Regions from separate parts of the Paenibacillus sp. sg306046 genome, predicted to be linked through region 2. Evidence: predicted binding sites of a transcription regulator. Region 2 holds the regulator's gene; the other holds the start of a gene.
What was found. The regulator NrdR, encoded in region 2, represses ribonucleotide reductase genes. The targets are predictions, from matches to a motif close to AACACNATATATNGTGTT.

Region 1 (7,436 bases), on a different contig from region 2:
CTCCTGCGCCAGCACGCCGACGTACAGGCCATGAATACTTTCGTCGCGCAAAATAAGGTCGATGATCTCGCCGCTGCTCGTCATTTTCCCCTGCCCCGCCAAATACAGCGGGTAAAAAAATCCGCTATAAAACAGGTAGCTTTCCAGCAGCACGGAAGCGGCCATCGCCAGGTACAGCCCTTTGGGCGTCTCAATGCTTTGGTAATATTGCGAAATCGTCTCCGCCTTGAGCTGCAGATGCGGGTTTTGCTCCACCCAGCGGAACACCTCGTCGATTTCCTCCGTCGTCGCCAGCGTCGTGAAAATGCTGCTGTACGACTTCGCGTGAATTTGCTCCATCATACCCATGAAGCCAAGCACCGCTTTGCGCTGCAGCCCTTCGACATGCTCCAGCAGCTTGGGCATACCGATTCCGCCCTGCACCGTATCGAGCAGCGTCAGCCCGCCCAGCACCTTTTTGTACGTATCCCGTTGCTCCGCGCTTAGCGTAATCCAGGACATTTTATCATCAGACAACGGAATCTCCTCATCGGTCCAAAACTGCATCAGGTTCTGGTTCCAGAACGTGATGGAGAAATCATCGTCGGGTCTGTTCCAATTTACGGCTTTGAAGACGCTCATCCTTGCAGGCGCCCCTTTCTGTATCTTATGCGTTAAACCGAGCAGCTCAGGCATTCCTCAACCGACAGCCGGTTCGTTCGGGTGTAATACAACGATTTGAGGCCTTTGCGGGCCGCGTAAATATAGTAGCGCGCCAGCTGGCGTGTCGTCACGTCGCTGTTCACGTGCAGCACGGTAGAAACGCCCTGGTCGATATGCGACTGGATTTCGGCGATCAGGTCCAGCACCTTGAACTGGTCTGTCTGGTAAGCCGACTTATAATAGAACACATTGTTGCGGTCCATATACGGCATTGGATAATACGTTGTCGAGTTTGCGTAGGTGCGCGTTTCGATTTGCTCCACAATCGGCATGACGCTGCTGGTCGCGTTTTGGATATACGAAATGCTTTGCGTCGGCGCAATCGCCAGACGGTAGGCATGGTACAGCCCGTCGCGTTTCACCTGCTCGCCAAGCGCCCGCCAGTCGTCCGTCGTCGGTACATGGATGCCCTCGAACAGCTGCTTGACCTTGTCCGTCTTCGGCGTGTAATCCGTCGTCACATACCGGTCGAAGTAAACCCCGCTCGCATAATCCGACAGCTCGAAGCCGTCGAACGTTCTGCCCGTTTCACGCGCGATTTGCGCGCTTTTCTCCAGGGAATAATAGTTCATCATCATGAAAAACGCGCCGGCAAAATCACGAGCCTCCGCGCTGTCGTAGGCGATCCGGTTTTTCGCCAAATAACCGTGCAGGTTCATCGCTCCAAGACCGACCGCATGCAGCTCGCGGTTCGCCTTGGCGACGCCCGGCGCATTGCCGACCTCGGTCATATCGCTGACCGACGTCAGCGCCACGATGCCCTCGTGCACCGACTCGCGCACCTTACGGCGCTCCATCACATTCACAATGTTCAGCGAAGCGAGGTTGCAGCAGATGTCACGACGAATCTGGTCGCCATAGCCGTAATCGCCGATCGTCGACGTTTCCTGCAGCTGGAAAATTTCCGTGCACAGGTTGGACATCTTGATGTTGCCGATGCCGTTCAACGCATGCGCCTTGTTGGCATTGCTGCGGTTCATGATGTACGGATAGCCGGATTCAAGCTGGATCGCCGCGATTTTCACCAGCATGTCGCGCGCGCTCATAACCACCTTCTTGCGCACCCGGTCATCCGCCAGCAGCGTATCGTACATCTCATCAAGGTCCATATCGTCCAGATGTCGGCCGTACGCCTTGTAGACGGTAAATGGCGCAAACACATGCAGCGGTTCATTGTCCTCCGCCAGCTTGTAGAAGCGGTTCGGCACGATCAGGCCGATGGACAACGTCTGCAGCCGCGTTTTTTCGTCGGCGTTGATTTTTTTGCTGTCGAGAAACTCCATCAGGTCCCAGCCGAAAATGTTGTAGTACGCCGCGCCGGAGCCTTTGCGCTGTCCCATCTGATCGGCATAGGAAAACGCGTCCTCCATCAGCTTGAGCACCGGCATAATGCCCTTGGCTGCGCCCTCGACGCCCTTGATCGGCTCGCCGCGCCCGCGCAGCTTGGACAAATTGACAGCTACGCCGCCGCCGATTTTGGACAGCTGCATGCAGGTCGCCAGCACGTAGTTGATCGAGTTGAGCGCATCATCCATCTCCAGCAGGAAGCAGGATACCATTTCGCCCCGGCGGCTTTTGCCTGCGTTCAGGAAGGTCGGCGTCGCCGGCTGCAGCCGCTGCTCCATCATCGAGGAAGCGAGCGTACACGCAACGTCAAACCGTCCGTGTCCCAGATACAGCGCCACAATCGCGACCCGGTCCGGGTAATGCTCCAGGTAAACGGAGCGATCATTGCTTTTCACCGCGTAGTCCGTATAAAACTTGGAAGCGGCCATATAGGAAGGAAACTCGAAGCCGTACTCATGCGTGATGCGGTACACGCTCTCCACCTCGGAAGGCGAATAGTGCGCAAATACGTCCTCATAGTAATCCTGTTCAATCATGTAGCGCACCTTGGCCAGGTGGTTGTCGAACGACAGGCTTTTCGCATACACCTCGTCCATAAACGATTGTACCGCTTCTCTGTCCTTGTCCAACTGAAAAAATCCGTCGGCCCCCCGTTGCATCAGAAGGTTATTGAGTTCAATATGCCGCAACGTTGTCCACTCCCATCATAAATTGTTGCACATCCCGCTGTGTGCCCGCGAGCTCGAACTTGGCCAAAATCGGCACCTGGTAGGCGGCGGCGATTTTGTCGGCGCTGATCGCAAAGCTTGTCCCCCAATTGCGGTTGCCGCTGGCGGCTACGCCTTGTATGTATTCCGCATTGTGCTCCAGGAAGGCGGCTACGCGATCAGGCACTTGACCGAAGCCCGTCGTATAGGTGACAAGCACAAACGGCTCGCGTGTGATCAGGCTGTCCTCAATTTGCACGGAGCGCACATTCAGCTTGCGGATAAACCGCCGCACGTTGCCTGTTTTCGAATCGTATACAACCAGCATAAGAGGTATCCCCCTGTCTAAAATCTCCCGTCGGCCGAAGCCGGCAGCTATGTATTCGGAAGCGTGCGGCAAGCCCGCCGTATGAAACCGGCGCTGTCGCTTCGCAGCGGGCGTCGAGAGGGCCGACAGCCCTGCTCCGAATATGTCGGATATCGCGCTCGTGTCTCGCTTGCGAGACGCCGTTCTGCAGCCTCTCTGGTAGGACGCATATGTAGGATATGGACGATTTAACCCATATGTAGATATCCGAAACAAACTTATATCAATATATAGTGTCTGGCGCTGGTTGTCAACGTGAAACTTATCGACAAATCGGGACAGTTTGCGGCCCGCAGACCCTTGAAATTACGCGTTGAAAACGATTGAAAACGGCAAGAAGCCGCTTGGCAGGCGGCTTCTTGCACGACGGCCCGACATCATCCGGCAGCCGTAAAGCTATAAATTTTCCATCCAAAGACCTATCCGTTTTGCGTATTTTTTTTGCCGACTGTGGACAGACCCAGCTGCGCCGAAACGACTGCTCGAAGGGTGCTTCGGATCGTCCCGCCACTCGGAACCTCAAGTGCATGTCGAGCCGCTTCGGATCGTCCCAGCACTCGGAACCGCAAGTGCACCCCGAGCCTCTTCGCCCCTCCTCGCCGCACAGATACGCCCGCTGACCCCGCCCGCTCTGGAAACCCCGGCCAAGTTCGACGCGGCCTGTGGATGGCGCCGTTCTGTCAAGCGCGCGCTTTCTCCTTGCGCGGCCATAACGTATAGCTGAAGCTGATCAGGAAATCTATGCCGACTATCAGCCCCCACAGACGAATCGTCTGCCGCAGGCTGTCCGTCCGCGCCGCATCGCCCGTCCAGAGAATCAATCCATAAAGGATCGCGCTGCCCAGCGCCCACGCCAGCGCATGCAGCAGCCACATCCGCCGTTCACGGCTGGCGTGGGCCGCTCCAAAGCGAGGCGCGCGCAGCGGCCGGGGCCCCCCGGCAAAGCGGTGCGCAAACCGGGCGTCGGCCCAGCGGATCATCCGGTGTCCGTACACGACGGACACGGCTACATAAATGGCCGCCAGCGCATGCGACCAGTTGGCTGCCGCGCCACGCTGCAGATCGACAGCGGTCACAGCCAGCAGCAGCAGATCAATCAGCGGCGAGCAGGCCAACAGCACCATGCCAAGACCCTGCTTCCGCCACACGTACCGTGCAAACAAGCCTGCGGCCACACATACCCAGAATCCAATTTCACAACTGATAATAAGCGCAGCAATCATCCGATTATCCCTTCCTTCTCCGGCTACGTAAATCGTGATTTTTTATAATACATTGTACTAAATAACGAGATCATCTTACCACAGCCTGCCAAAGCAAGGCAACCGACGATACGCGGTCAGACTGAGCACGGGAAGAACGAGAATGCTCGGGCCAGCGGCGCTTTGGAACGATGATCTCCGGCTTATACGCCCGGATGGCCTGCCCTATTAATGAAAGGAGCAAGCCGGTCCATGATGCCGGATTAGCAAATACACCGTGCCGCTGTGCAGATGATAGGCAGGGCCACTGCGCTTTAAACGATGTATGGGGCGGGTATACAAAAAGACGCCTCCTCCCCTTCACAGGGATCGGAAGCGCCTCTCTCATGAAATCCCGGGAGCTATCCCATAGTTACCCACTATGCCTTGGGATGAATCATATCCTCCGGCTTGACGACCTCATCGAACCGCTCGGCGGTCAAATAGCCGCTGCGTACGGCCGCTTCCTTCAGCGTCAAGCCTTCCTTGTGCGCCGTTTTGGCGATGGAAGCCGCCCTCTCATATCCAATATGAGGGTTCAACGCCGTGACCAGCATCAGCGACTGCTCCAGATGCCGCGTAATGACCGCGTGGTTCGGTTCGATGCCGACCGCGCAATGCTCGTTGAACGAGTTCATCGCGTCCGCCAGCAGCCGCACGGACTGCAGGAAATTATGAATAATAACCGGCTTGAACACGTTCAGCTCAAAATTGCCCTGACTCGCCGCGAAGCCAATCGCCGCGTCATTGCCCATCACCTGGCATGCGACCATCGTCATCGCTTCGCTTTGAGTCGGATTCACCTTGCCCGGCATGATCGAGCTGCCCGGCTCATTTTCCGGAATCGTCAGCTCGCCGATGCCGCTGCGCGGGCCGCTCGCAAGCCAACGGACATCATTGGCAATTTTCATCAGATCGGCCGCCAGCGCCTTCAAAGCGCCGTGCGTATAAACGATCTGGTCATGGCTGGTCAGTCCGTGGAACTTATTGTCAGCCGACACGAACGGAATGCCGGTTTCACGGGCAATCTCGGCCGCTGTCGTATCGCCGAACTGCGGATGCGCGTTCAGCCCGGTGCCAACGGCGGTGCCGCCGATCGCCAGCTCGTGCATCGTCTCCATGCTTTGGCGGATCATCCGCTCGGTTTTGTCAAGCATCGCCCACCAGCCGCTCATTTCCTGCCCCAGCGTCAGCGGGGTCGCGTCCTGCAGATGCGTACGGCCAATTTTCACAATAGCTGCAAATGCCTCCGACTTGCGCTGCAGCGTTTCCTTCAGCGCAGCCAGCGCGGGAAACAGCCTGCGATGCAGCGCCAGCACGCCGGCCATATGCATCGCGGTCGGGAACGTATCGTTGGAGCTCTGGGAACGGTTCACATCATCATTCGGATGAATGCGGACGTCTGCCCCCTGCTGCTCCAGCCGCTGGTTGGCCAGCCGGGCGATCACCTCGTTGGCGTTCATGTTGGATTGCGTACCGCTGCCCGTCTGCCAGACGACAAGCGGGAAATGCTCGTCCCATTCGCCTGCAACCACTTCTGCCGCGGCTGCGGCAATGGCGTCGGCTTTGGCCTGCTCCAGCTTGCCAAGCTTCAGGTTCGCTTGCGCAGCCGTTTTTTTCAATAGGCCGAAGGCATGCACAACCTCCAGCGGCATCCGCTCGGTGCCGATCCGGAAGTTTTCGCGGCTCCGCTGCGTTTGCGCGCCCCACAGCTTGTCATTCGGAACTTGAATTTCGCCCATTGTATCTTTTTCAATCCGGTAGTCCGTCATTTGTAAAACCTCCTGGAGTTTTTAGGGCTCGAAGCAACCAGCGCTAATGGTTAGATGGAGCCAGCTGTATAAGTCGTTAAATGATGAAGGCTAGCTCGGTGTCACAGGTGCAGCTTCCTCATGCATCCGGTTTCAGGTATACTTCCGAACGTAAGCCGGGCAACCTATATAAGTTGAATAGAGGAAACGATCCACGATCGCAGGTTTCTTTCACCGGCTGTCCGGCGACCATCCTTATTCAACATGATGCATAGAAATCAACTGAATGAAGGAGGGAGTACCCATGAAGGACAACTTGAAGGGCACCACGGAGCAATACATCAATAAGCTCCACGATACCCAGGCCAAGGACGACAAAAACCGCAAGCACAACGGCGGAGGCCATCCGGAGAGCAAGCTTCCCGGCGAGCAGCATCGCAACGGCAATTAGTCTTCCCGCTTGGCCTGCTTCTCAAGCATCTAGAGTCGCAACCGGGAGCCTTGAGGCTTCCGGTTTTTGTTGTCTGATCCATATTGCCCCGCGGCTCCGATCTATGATATACTCATTCTCCTGTCAACCAGCTTACAATGGCTGGAAACCTGCAACCGAATGGGAGGAATCACTGTTGGAAACCGCTTTGCACCAAGCTTATCAAGAAGAACTGCAGCGACTGGAGCAGACGATCTGCGATATGGACGATCATCTGCTTCAGCTGGAAGCGATACCGCGCTATACCGGTCATGTTGTGTCGGAGCAGGTCCTGGAATCCATCCGCGAGCAGAAGCGCCGCAATCTGCGGCATGCGACACCGGAGCCGTATTTTGGCCGACTCGACTTTCAGGAGGCAGGCAAACCCGGCCCTGCGCAGCTGTACATCGGCAAATTCGGCGTGGAGAAAGCAAACTCGCCTGATGTGCTGGTCGTCGATTGGCGCGCCCCGGTAGCCAGTCTTTTCTATTCCTTTACCGGCGGACTGGATGCGGCTGCTTACGAATCGCCCGACGGCACGATTGAAGGGCTCGTTTATTTGAAACGAAATCTGGCCATCCGCCAGCGTATGTTGCAACGGGTAGTCGATACGTTCGACCGCGAGCAAAACGCAATGGCCGTTACCGATGAGTTTTTGCTGTATCGGCTTGGCGAAAACAAGGACAACAAGCTGCGCGACATCGTCTCCACGATCCAGGCCGAGCAGGATGCGATCATCCGAGCAGGCAAAAACGAGGCGCTGGTCATTCAAGGCGTCGCAGGCAGCGGGAAAACAACGGTTGCGCTGCACCGGCTTGCCTTTTTACTGTATCAATACCGGGACCAGGTCAA
Region 2 (7,436 bases):
TTCGAAGCTGGAGCTGCCGCTTTCGCTGGTGCTGGCGGAGATGGAGCGGAAGGGCATCAGGGTTGACAAGGCGGAGCTGCAGGCGTATGGCGTGGAGCTTGGGACGCGGATCGAAGACATCGTCGACAGCATCTATACGGCGGTCGGCATGGAATTTAATCTGAACTCGCCCAAGCAGCTGGGCGAAATTTTATTTGACAAGCTGGGACTGCCCGTCGTGAAGAAAACGAAAACCGGCTACTCGACGGACGCGGAGGTGCTGGAGAAGCTGGAGCCGTATCATCCGATGATCGGGCATATTCTTCATTACCGCACGCTAGCCAAGCTGCAATCCACTTATGTGGACGGGCTGGTGAAGGAGGTTCGCTTCGATACAGGCAAGGTGCATACGTATTACAGACAGACGATCGCCGCAACCGGACGGCTCAGCAGCCAGTTTCCGAACCTGCAGAACATCCCGATCCGGCTGGAGGAAGGGCGCAAAATCCGTAAAGTATTTGTCCCGTCGCAGCCGGGCTGGCGTATTTTGACGGCGGATTACTCGCAGATCGAGCTGCGGGTGCTGGCCCATATTTCCCAGGATGAGAAGCTGATCGAGGCGTTCCGGGATAATCTGGACATTCATACGAAAACGGCGATGGATGTGTTTGGCGTAGCCGAGCAGGCTGTGGACGCCAATATGCGCCGGCAGGCCAAGGCGGTCAACTTCGGTATCGTATACGGCATCAGCGATTACGGATTATCCCAGAACCTGCACATTACCCGGAAGGACGCGGCGCAGTTTATTGAGCAATATTTCGCCGTCTTCCAAGGGGTGCGTAAATATATGGACGATATCGTCCAAATGGCCAGAAAGGACGGCTACGTCACGACCTTGCTGAATCGCCGCCGCTATTTGCCGGAAATTACAGCCTCGAACTTTAATTTGCGTTCGTTCGCTGAGCGTACTGCGATGAATACGCCCATTCAAGGGACGGCCGCTGACATTATCAAGCTTGCGATGGTCCAGCTGGACCAGCGGATGGCGGACGAAGGCGTCCGCAGCCGTCTGCTGCTGCAGGTGCATGACGAACTGGTGCTTGAGGTGCCGGAGGAGGAGGTCAGCCTGATGAAAACGATGGTGGCCGAGGTGATGGAGACGGCGCTCAAGCTGGATGTGCCGCTCAAGGTGGACGTCGATGACGGGGCCAACTGGTATGAAGCCAAGTAAAGTGCAGAAAGGAAGGGAATTGGAGTGCCGGAATTGCCAGAAGTAGAAACCGTCCGCCGGACGCTGCAGCAGCTTGTCGTGGGCAAGCAGGTGGAGAAGGTGACCGTGCTGCTGCCGCGTATTATTCAACGTCCGGACGATACCGAGGTATTCGCCGCGCTGCTGGCGGGCGAGACGATTCGATCAGTGGAGCGGCGGGGAAAATTTCTCCGCCTGATGTTTGATAATTACACGCTTGTTTCCCATCTGCGGATGGAAGGGCGTTATGGGGTGTATGCGGCAGAGGAGCCGCGCGAGCTGCACACCCATGTCATTTTTTCCTTTACAGACGGCAGCGAGCTGCGGTATAAAGACGTGCGGCAGTTCGGCACGATGCATATTTTCGATAAAGACCAGGATTTAAACGAGAAGCCGCTGGTCAAGCTGGGGCTGGAGCCATTGGACGAAGCGTTCACCCTGCAGCTGTTTCGCGATCGGCTAGCGAAGAAATCGACCAAAATCAAGCCGCTGCTGCTCAACCAGGAATATGTGGTGGGCATCGGGAATATTTATGTGGATGAATCGCTTTATTTGGCCTGCATTCATCCGGAGCGGGAAGCGAAGACGCTGTCTGCGTCCGAATGGGCCAAGCTGCATGAAGCGATTGTGACGACCTTGCGCGAGGCGGTGGCGGTTGGCGGCTCGTCGATCAAATCGTATGTGAACGGTCAAGGTGAGATGGGCATGTTCCAGCACCAGCTTCGGATGTACGGGCGAAAGGGCGAGCCTTGTTATTCGTGCGGCGGTCCGATTGAAAAGTCGGTCGTGGCCGGACGCGGCACTCATTTTTGCCCAAGCTGTCAGAAGCCCGGGGCGTAGCCGGACAGCAGGCTGTTTTTGCCGCAAAAGGCTTCCAGCAAAGGTTAACGCCGGGGTTAGCCGCAAAGGGCTAACGCAGCAGCGTCGCCATCCCGTTGCACCATCCGCCCAGAACTCCCATATAGTAAGCCATGAGCCGCCAGCCTGCAGCCCGTCCTGGGCGGATGTGCGGGCAGGCTGAGCGCTGACAAATGCGGAAACAAGCGTCTGCCCGCCTAAGCGCGATTTGAGGCTTTCGCTGCGTTTCCCGGGGCTGGGAGGGAAAGGCACATGCTGCCGGTAGGTTCGTTACTGTTGCTGGCTTTGGCGGTAAGCTTGGACGGATTCGGCGTAGGGGTCACCTACGGCTTGCGCAAAATCCGGATTCCAATCGCTTCCGTCGGAATTATTTCTTGCTGCTCTGGTCTTATCATTTATTTGTCCATGCAGATTGGCGTGTGGATGAGCGGCTGGGTGAGCCCCGAGCTGGCGAAGGATATCGGCGCCCTTATTCTCATGGGTATCGGCATCTGGGCGCTTGTTCAGCTTTATACCCAGCGTGGAGCGGAATCCGAGCTTGATGATACTGACGCTGCTGCTGGACATGGGAACAGGGACGAGACGGTGTCTGGTTCTGTGTCTGTGCCGGGTTCTAAGCCTGTTTTTGGTCCTGGTTCCGTATCCGTGCATCAGTCCGGCAACGGTTCGCAAGCTCCTTCTGCTGAAAACGGGCTTACGCTGACGCCCGCTACGGCCAAGGAAATCATTTATATCGAGCTGAAGCGGTTCGGTCTTGTTATTCAAATTTTGCGCAAGCCGTCGATGGCCGATATGGATCGCTCCGGTATTATCTCCGCCTATGAGGCGACCTTGCTGGGTCTGGCGTTGTCGCTGGATGCGTTCGGTGCGGGCATAGGCGCCGCGCTGCTCGGCTTCACGCCGTGGCTCACAGCAGCGGTCATTGCGCTGGCCAGCGGCATGTTTCTGGCGCTGGGCCTGCATGTCGGGCTGCGCTTCGCCGGGGTCAGATGGATGCGCTCCTTGTCGGTCGTGCCGGGATTCGTGCTTATTATTATGGGCATTATGAAATTGTTTACTCATACTTGAAATTGAATGGAAGCAGGGAGTACCGCGATATGAATATAGGATTAACGGGAGGGATCGCCTGCGGTAAAAGCACCGTTGCGGCTATGCTCGTTCGCCGGGGCGCGCTGCTCGTCGATGCGGATCAGATCGCCCGCGAAGTCGTGGAGCCGTACACGCCGGTTCTCGCACAAGTGGTCAAGCGCTTCGGCGCCGACCTCTTGCTGCCGGACGGCTCGCTTAACCGCAAAAAGCTGGGGGAGCGGGTATTCGGCAACCCGGAAGCGCTGCGTGATCTGGAAGCATTGCTGCATCCGCCGATTCGGGCGATGATGCGCGAGCGGATGCGGCAATACCAGGAGCGCTTTCCGGAGCAGCTTGTCGTTGTGGATATCCCGCTGCTGTATGAATCGGGCCTGCAGTCGATGGTCGAGCAGGTCATGGTTGTTTATGTGCCTCGGGAGGTTCAATTAGCGAGATTAACCGCCCGAGACGGCATGACGACGGAGCAGGCGGAGAAGCGCCTGAACGCCCAGCTGTCTATTGAAGAAAAACGGGAGCGCGCGGATGTCGTCATCGACAATACAGGCTCGCTTGAGCATACGGAAGAGCAGATTGATAGGTTTTGGAAGGAAAGGGGGCTTTCATGAAATTTTGGCGCAAGAAACGGGTATTCGCGGTGCTGCTGGTAACCTTTCTTGTATTTTTGTTCATGAGCAGCTCTGCCGTTGGCCGTTACGTGTATCCCATTTCGTACCAGGAAGACATTCGTCGGTATGCGCAGCAATATGAGCTTGACCCGTTTCTGATCGCGGCGATTATTCGGGTCGAGACGAATTACAAGCCGGATATTCAGTCGAAAAAGGGCGCTTACGGCTTGATGCAGCTTATGCCGGACACGTCCTCCTGGATTATTGAAAAAGCGAGCTTTACAGATACATACCGCCAGCAGCTGAATCAACCTGCGGTTAGCATTCAGCTCGGCTCCTGGTACTTGAACTGGATGAGCAAGCAATTCGGCGGCAATCAGATTGCGATGATCGCCGGCTACAATGCCGGACACGGAAAAGTGAGCCGCTGGCTGGAGGAAGGCCAATGGGATGGCCAACTGGATCGCGTCCGCGACATTCCTTATGGCGAAACCCGGCATTATGTGCAGCGTGTTGTTTACTATTATGATAAATATAAACAACTATATGGGGAAGAATGGAAGCAAGGGGGGAACTGACGACGGCTTTCAGCTGCTGCTGAATAACGACGCGCGAAAAGAAGCGCTGGACAAGCCGCCTTTTGCAAGGAGGAATGCCCGGCACTTCTTCTCGTTTTCATTAAAACGTGGTATTATTTGTATTGACCGGCAAGCGATTGCTCGGCAATTTGCACCAAGCGGCGCGTGATGTGACCACCGATCGCACCCGTATCACGAGTGGCCATGTTACCGTAGTAACCGTCTTGGGGAATCGCGATCCCCAATTCCTGGGCTACCTCGTATTTCAGTTGATCCAACGCTGCGTTAGCTTGCGGCACGACGAGTGCATTGCTGCTGCGGGATTGTCCTGTACCCATGTCTGTTCACCTCCTTGTCGGTTGGTAATCCTATTATGCTCGTTAAACCGACCTTCATGTAAGGGAGTCTCTGGAAAAAGGAAAGGAAGAACAAACTCCATGAAATGTCCCTTCTGTGATTACTCCGGAACGAAGGTGCTTGATTCGCGTTCCGCCAATGAAGACAAGTCGATCCGCCGCCGCCGTGAATGCGAGAAATGCTCCAAGCGCTTCACGACCTTTGAGATGGTGGAAGAAACCCCGCTGATCGTCATCAAAAAAGACGGCAGCCGCGAGGAATTCAACCGCGAGAAAATGCTCCGCGGCCTGATTCGCGCCTGCGAGAAACGTCCGGTTCCGCTCGAACGGCTGGAGATGATCGTTTCCGAGGTCGAAAAGCAGGTCCGCAACACCGCCCAAGCGGAAGTAGACAGCCGCGCGATCGGCGAAATTGTCATGACCGAGCTGTACCCGGTCGATGAGGTGGCGTACATTCGTTTTGCCTCCGTGTACCGGCAATTCAAGGACATCAACATGTTTATGAAGGAGCTCAGCGGACTGCTGTCCAAGCATCAAGTCAACGACGATGGCGGAAATCATTAATTTTCCGCCACCCGTTGACAAGCAGCTGGCGGCGTGGTATTATTCTTTTTGTCGCCAAGAAGCGATGGAGAAAAAATGATTGCTGTATATAAGGGGCCTTAGCTCAGCTGGGAGAGCGCATCGCTGGCAGCGATGAGGTCAGGGGTTCGATCCCCCTAGGCTCCATAAAAGTTTGACAAAAAAACGGCAGAGATGCCGTTTTTTTTGTTGAAGTCAATGGTAATGTAGAATTTTTAAAATGGTGACACGAGCGAGGGTTGTGTTATGCCAAAAAAGGATAATATGTTAGCAATTTTATGGATGTTGAATTCGGGAGAGAAATGGACTGCAAAACAAATATCCGAGAAGTTGGAAGTAAATATAAGAACAGTTTATCGTTACATTGATGCACTATGTTCTAGTGGAGTGCCTATAGTATCCGACCCAGGTCATCATGGTGGCTATAGCCTGCTGAATAATTTTATCAGAGCGCCTCTGCTATTTGATATGGAAGAAAAAAAGACACTCCTTCATGCTGCTGTTTTTGCAAAAGAAGCTGGATACCCTTTGAGCGAGACATTAGAGAATGCAACATCCAAGTTGAAAATGTATTCGAATGATAAACAGGAAATCACACTAAACCAACATTTAGCTGGTTTTGAAGTTATAAACCGCAGGGTCAGCCCTTCTGATCAGCTAATATTAGCGGAACTGGAGCATGCTGTAGAAAAGGAATTCTCTGTAGAAATCGATTATCGCACAAACCATGAAGAGAAACCAAAGAAAAGGGTAATAGATCCTTATGGGATCGTTTATTGGAACAATAGATGGTATACTGTTGCATTCTGTCACCTAAGAAATGAAATACGAAGTTTTCGGGTAGATCGGATTTTACTAATCAAGCGTACTCAAATCATATTTAAGCGTCCTGAAGTTTTTTCTAGCCGTGAATTTTTTATGAAAAACCTGTTACCTGATCTTGTGGGTAAGGAAGGGTTGATTTCTTTAATTATCGAAGGCAGGACAGAGGCGTTAGATGAACTAAGCATGCATTGGTTTTTAGGGCATCATCTGAAAGAGCGAACATCTAATCAAGCCATCTTTTTATTCGAGGAAAAATCAATTCATAATTCTGTCCCTTATTTTCTCCTATCCTATGGTAAATCCATTCGAATAATCGAACCACAGAGTGTGAAAGACAGACTTGTTGCTATTGCATCAGAGTTAATGGAATATTATCAACTTTAATAGCTTCACTGACAGCAGATGTCAGTGAAGCTATTTTATAATGAAATAGTCACTGATTACCGATGGATTGTAGTCCTTGATAGATAAAAAAAGGGAGAAATTCAACATGAAAAGTACAGTATATCTTTATGTTTTTGACAGCATGTCCGATTGGGAAATAGGTTATTTAACGGCCGAGCTAAACTCAGGAAGATACTTTAGAAAGGGGCTGGCTTCAGCAAAAATCGTTACTGTTGGGATCGAAAAGGCTCCAGTAACTACAATGGGTGGATTGAAAATAACGCCTGACATTAAAGTGGGTGAGTGCAGCATTACAAGCGTAGATGCACTGATTTTACCTGGAGGAAACACATGGACAGAGGCTATTCACAACCCCATATTAAAAATTGCCGAGATGTGTTTACAGGAAGGGATCGTACTTGGGGCAATTTGCGGTGCTTCCATAGGACTTGCTCAAGCAGGGTTGTTAGATTCCCGTTGGCATACAAGCAATGATCTGGGGTACCTTAAAATGATTTGTCAGTCTTACACGGGCGAAAAATATTACAAATTGGAATCTGCTGTTACCGATGAAAAACTGATCACTGCTTCCGGAGTAGCTCCTCTAGAATTTTCTGTTCATGTTTTAAGAGCGCTAGATGTATTTTCTCCAGAAACATTAAACGCTTGGTATCATCTTAATAAAACTCATGAACCTCAATATTTCTACGAATTAATGAATTCAGTTCAATGACAGTATAGGGCTATAAGGTATGTGGAGAGCTGCGATAATCTCAAAAGACCGGACGCGATAGCTATGCTAAAGAAAGAGAAGCTGTGACAGATTAACACAGAGCACGATCCGATAACCTATATGAAACGTTTATCATGACCATCCGTGGTAGAGCGCATCGCTGGCAGCGATGAGGTCAGGGGTTCGATCCCCCTAGGC

Region 1: a site for NrdR is predicted at 3,344-3,361, ahead of nrdI (class Ib ribonucleoside-diphosphate reductase assembly flavoprotein NrdI). Genes of this name have one in related genera too.

What each region holds. Positions count from the first base shown of each region.
Region 1 is NZ_JCAMRT010000008.1:122,506-129,941, reverse strand. It holds gene nrdF (class 1b ribonucleoside-diphosphate reductase subunit beta) at 1-621, opposite strand, end outside; gene nrdE (class 1b ribonucleoside-diphosphate reductase subunit alpha) at 654-2,738, opposite strand; gene nrdI (class Ib ribonucleoside-diphosphate reductase assembly flavoprotein NrdI) at 2,725-3,084, opposite strand; gene AC6ROY_RS10540 (hypothetical protein) at 3,804-4,346, opposite strand; gene fumC (class II fumarate hydratase) at 4,745-6,136, opposite strand; gene AC6ROY_RS10530 (DUF4023 domain-containing protein) at 6,420-6,566, shown strand; gene AC6ROY_RS10525 (HelD family protein) at 6,742-7,436, shown strand, end outside.
Region 2 is NZ_JCAMRT010000001.1:88,472-95,907, reverse strand. It holds gene polA (DNA polymerase I) at 1-1,210, shown strand, start outside; gene mutM (DNA-formamidopyrimidine glycosylase) at 1,235-2,068, shown strand; gene AC6ROY_RS00400 (MntP/YtaF family protein) at 2,339-3,154, shown strand; gene coaE (dephospho-CoA kinase) at 3,184-3,780, shown strand; gene AC6ROY_RS00390 (lytic transglycosylase domain-containing protein) at 3,777-4,358, shown strand; gene AC6ROY_RS00385 (alpha/beta-type small acid-soluble spore protein) at 4,472-4,696, opposite strand; gene nrdR (transcriptional regulator NrdR) at 4,796-5,278, shown strand; tRNA gene AC6ROY_RS00375 (tRNA-Ala) at 5,371-5,443, shown strand; gene AC6ROY_RS00370 (helix-turn-helix transcriptional regulator) at 5,543-6,505, shown strand; gene AC6ROY_RS00365 (type 1 glutamine amidotransferase family protein) at 6,612-7,238, shown strand.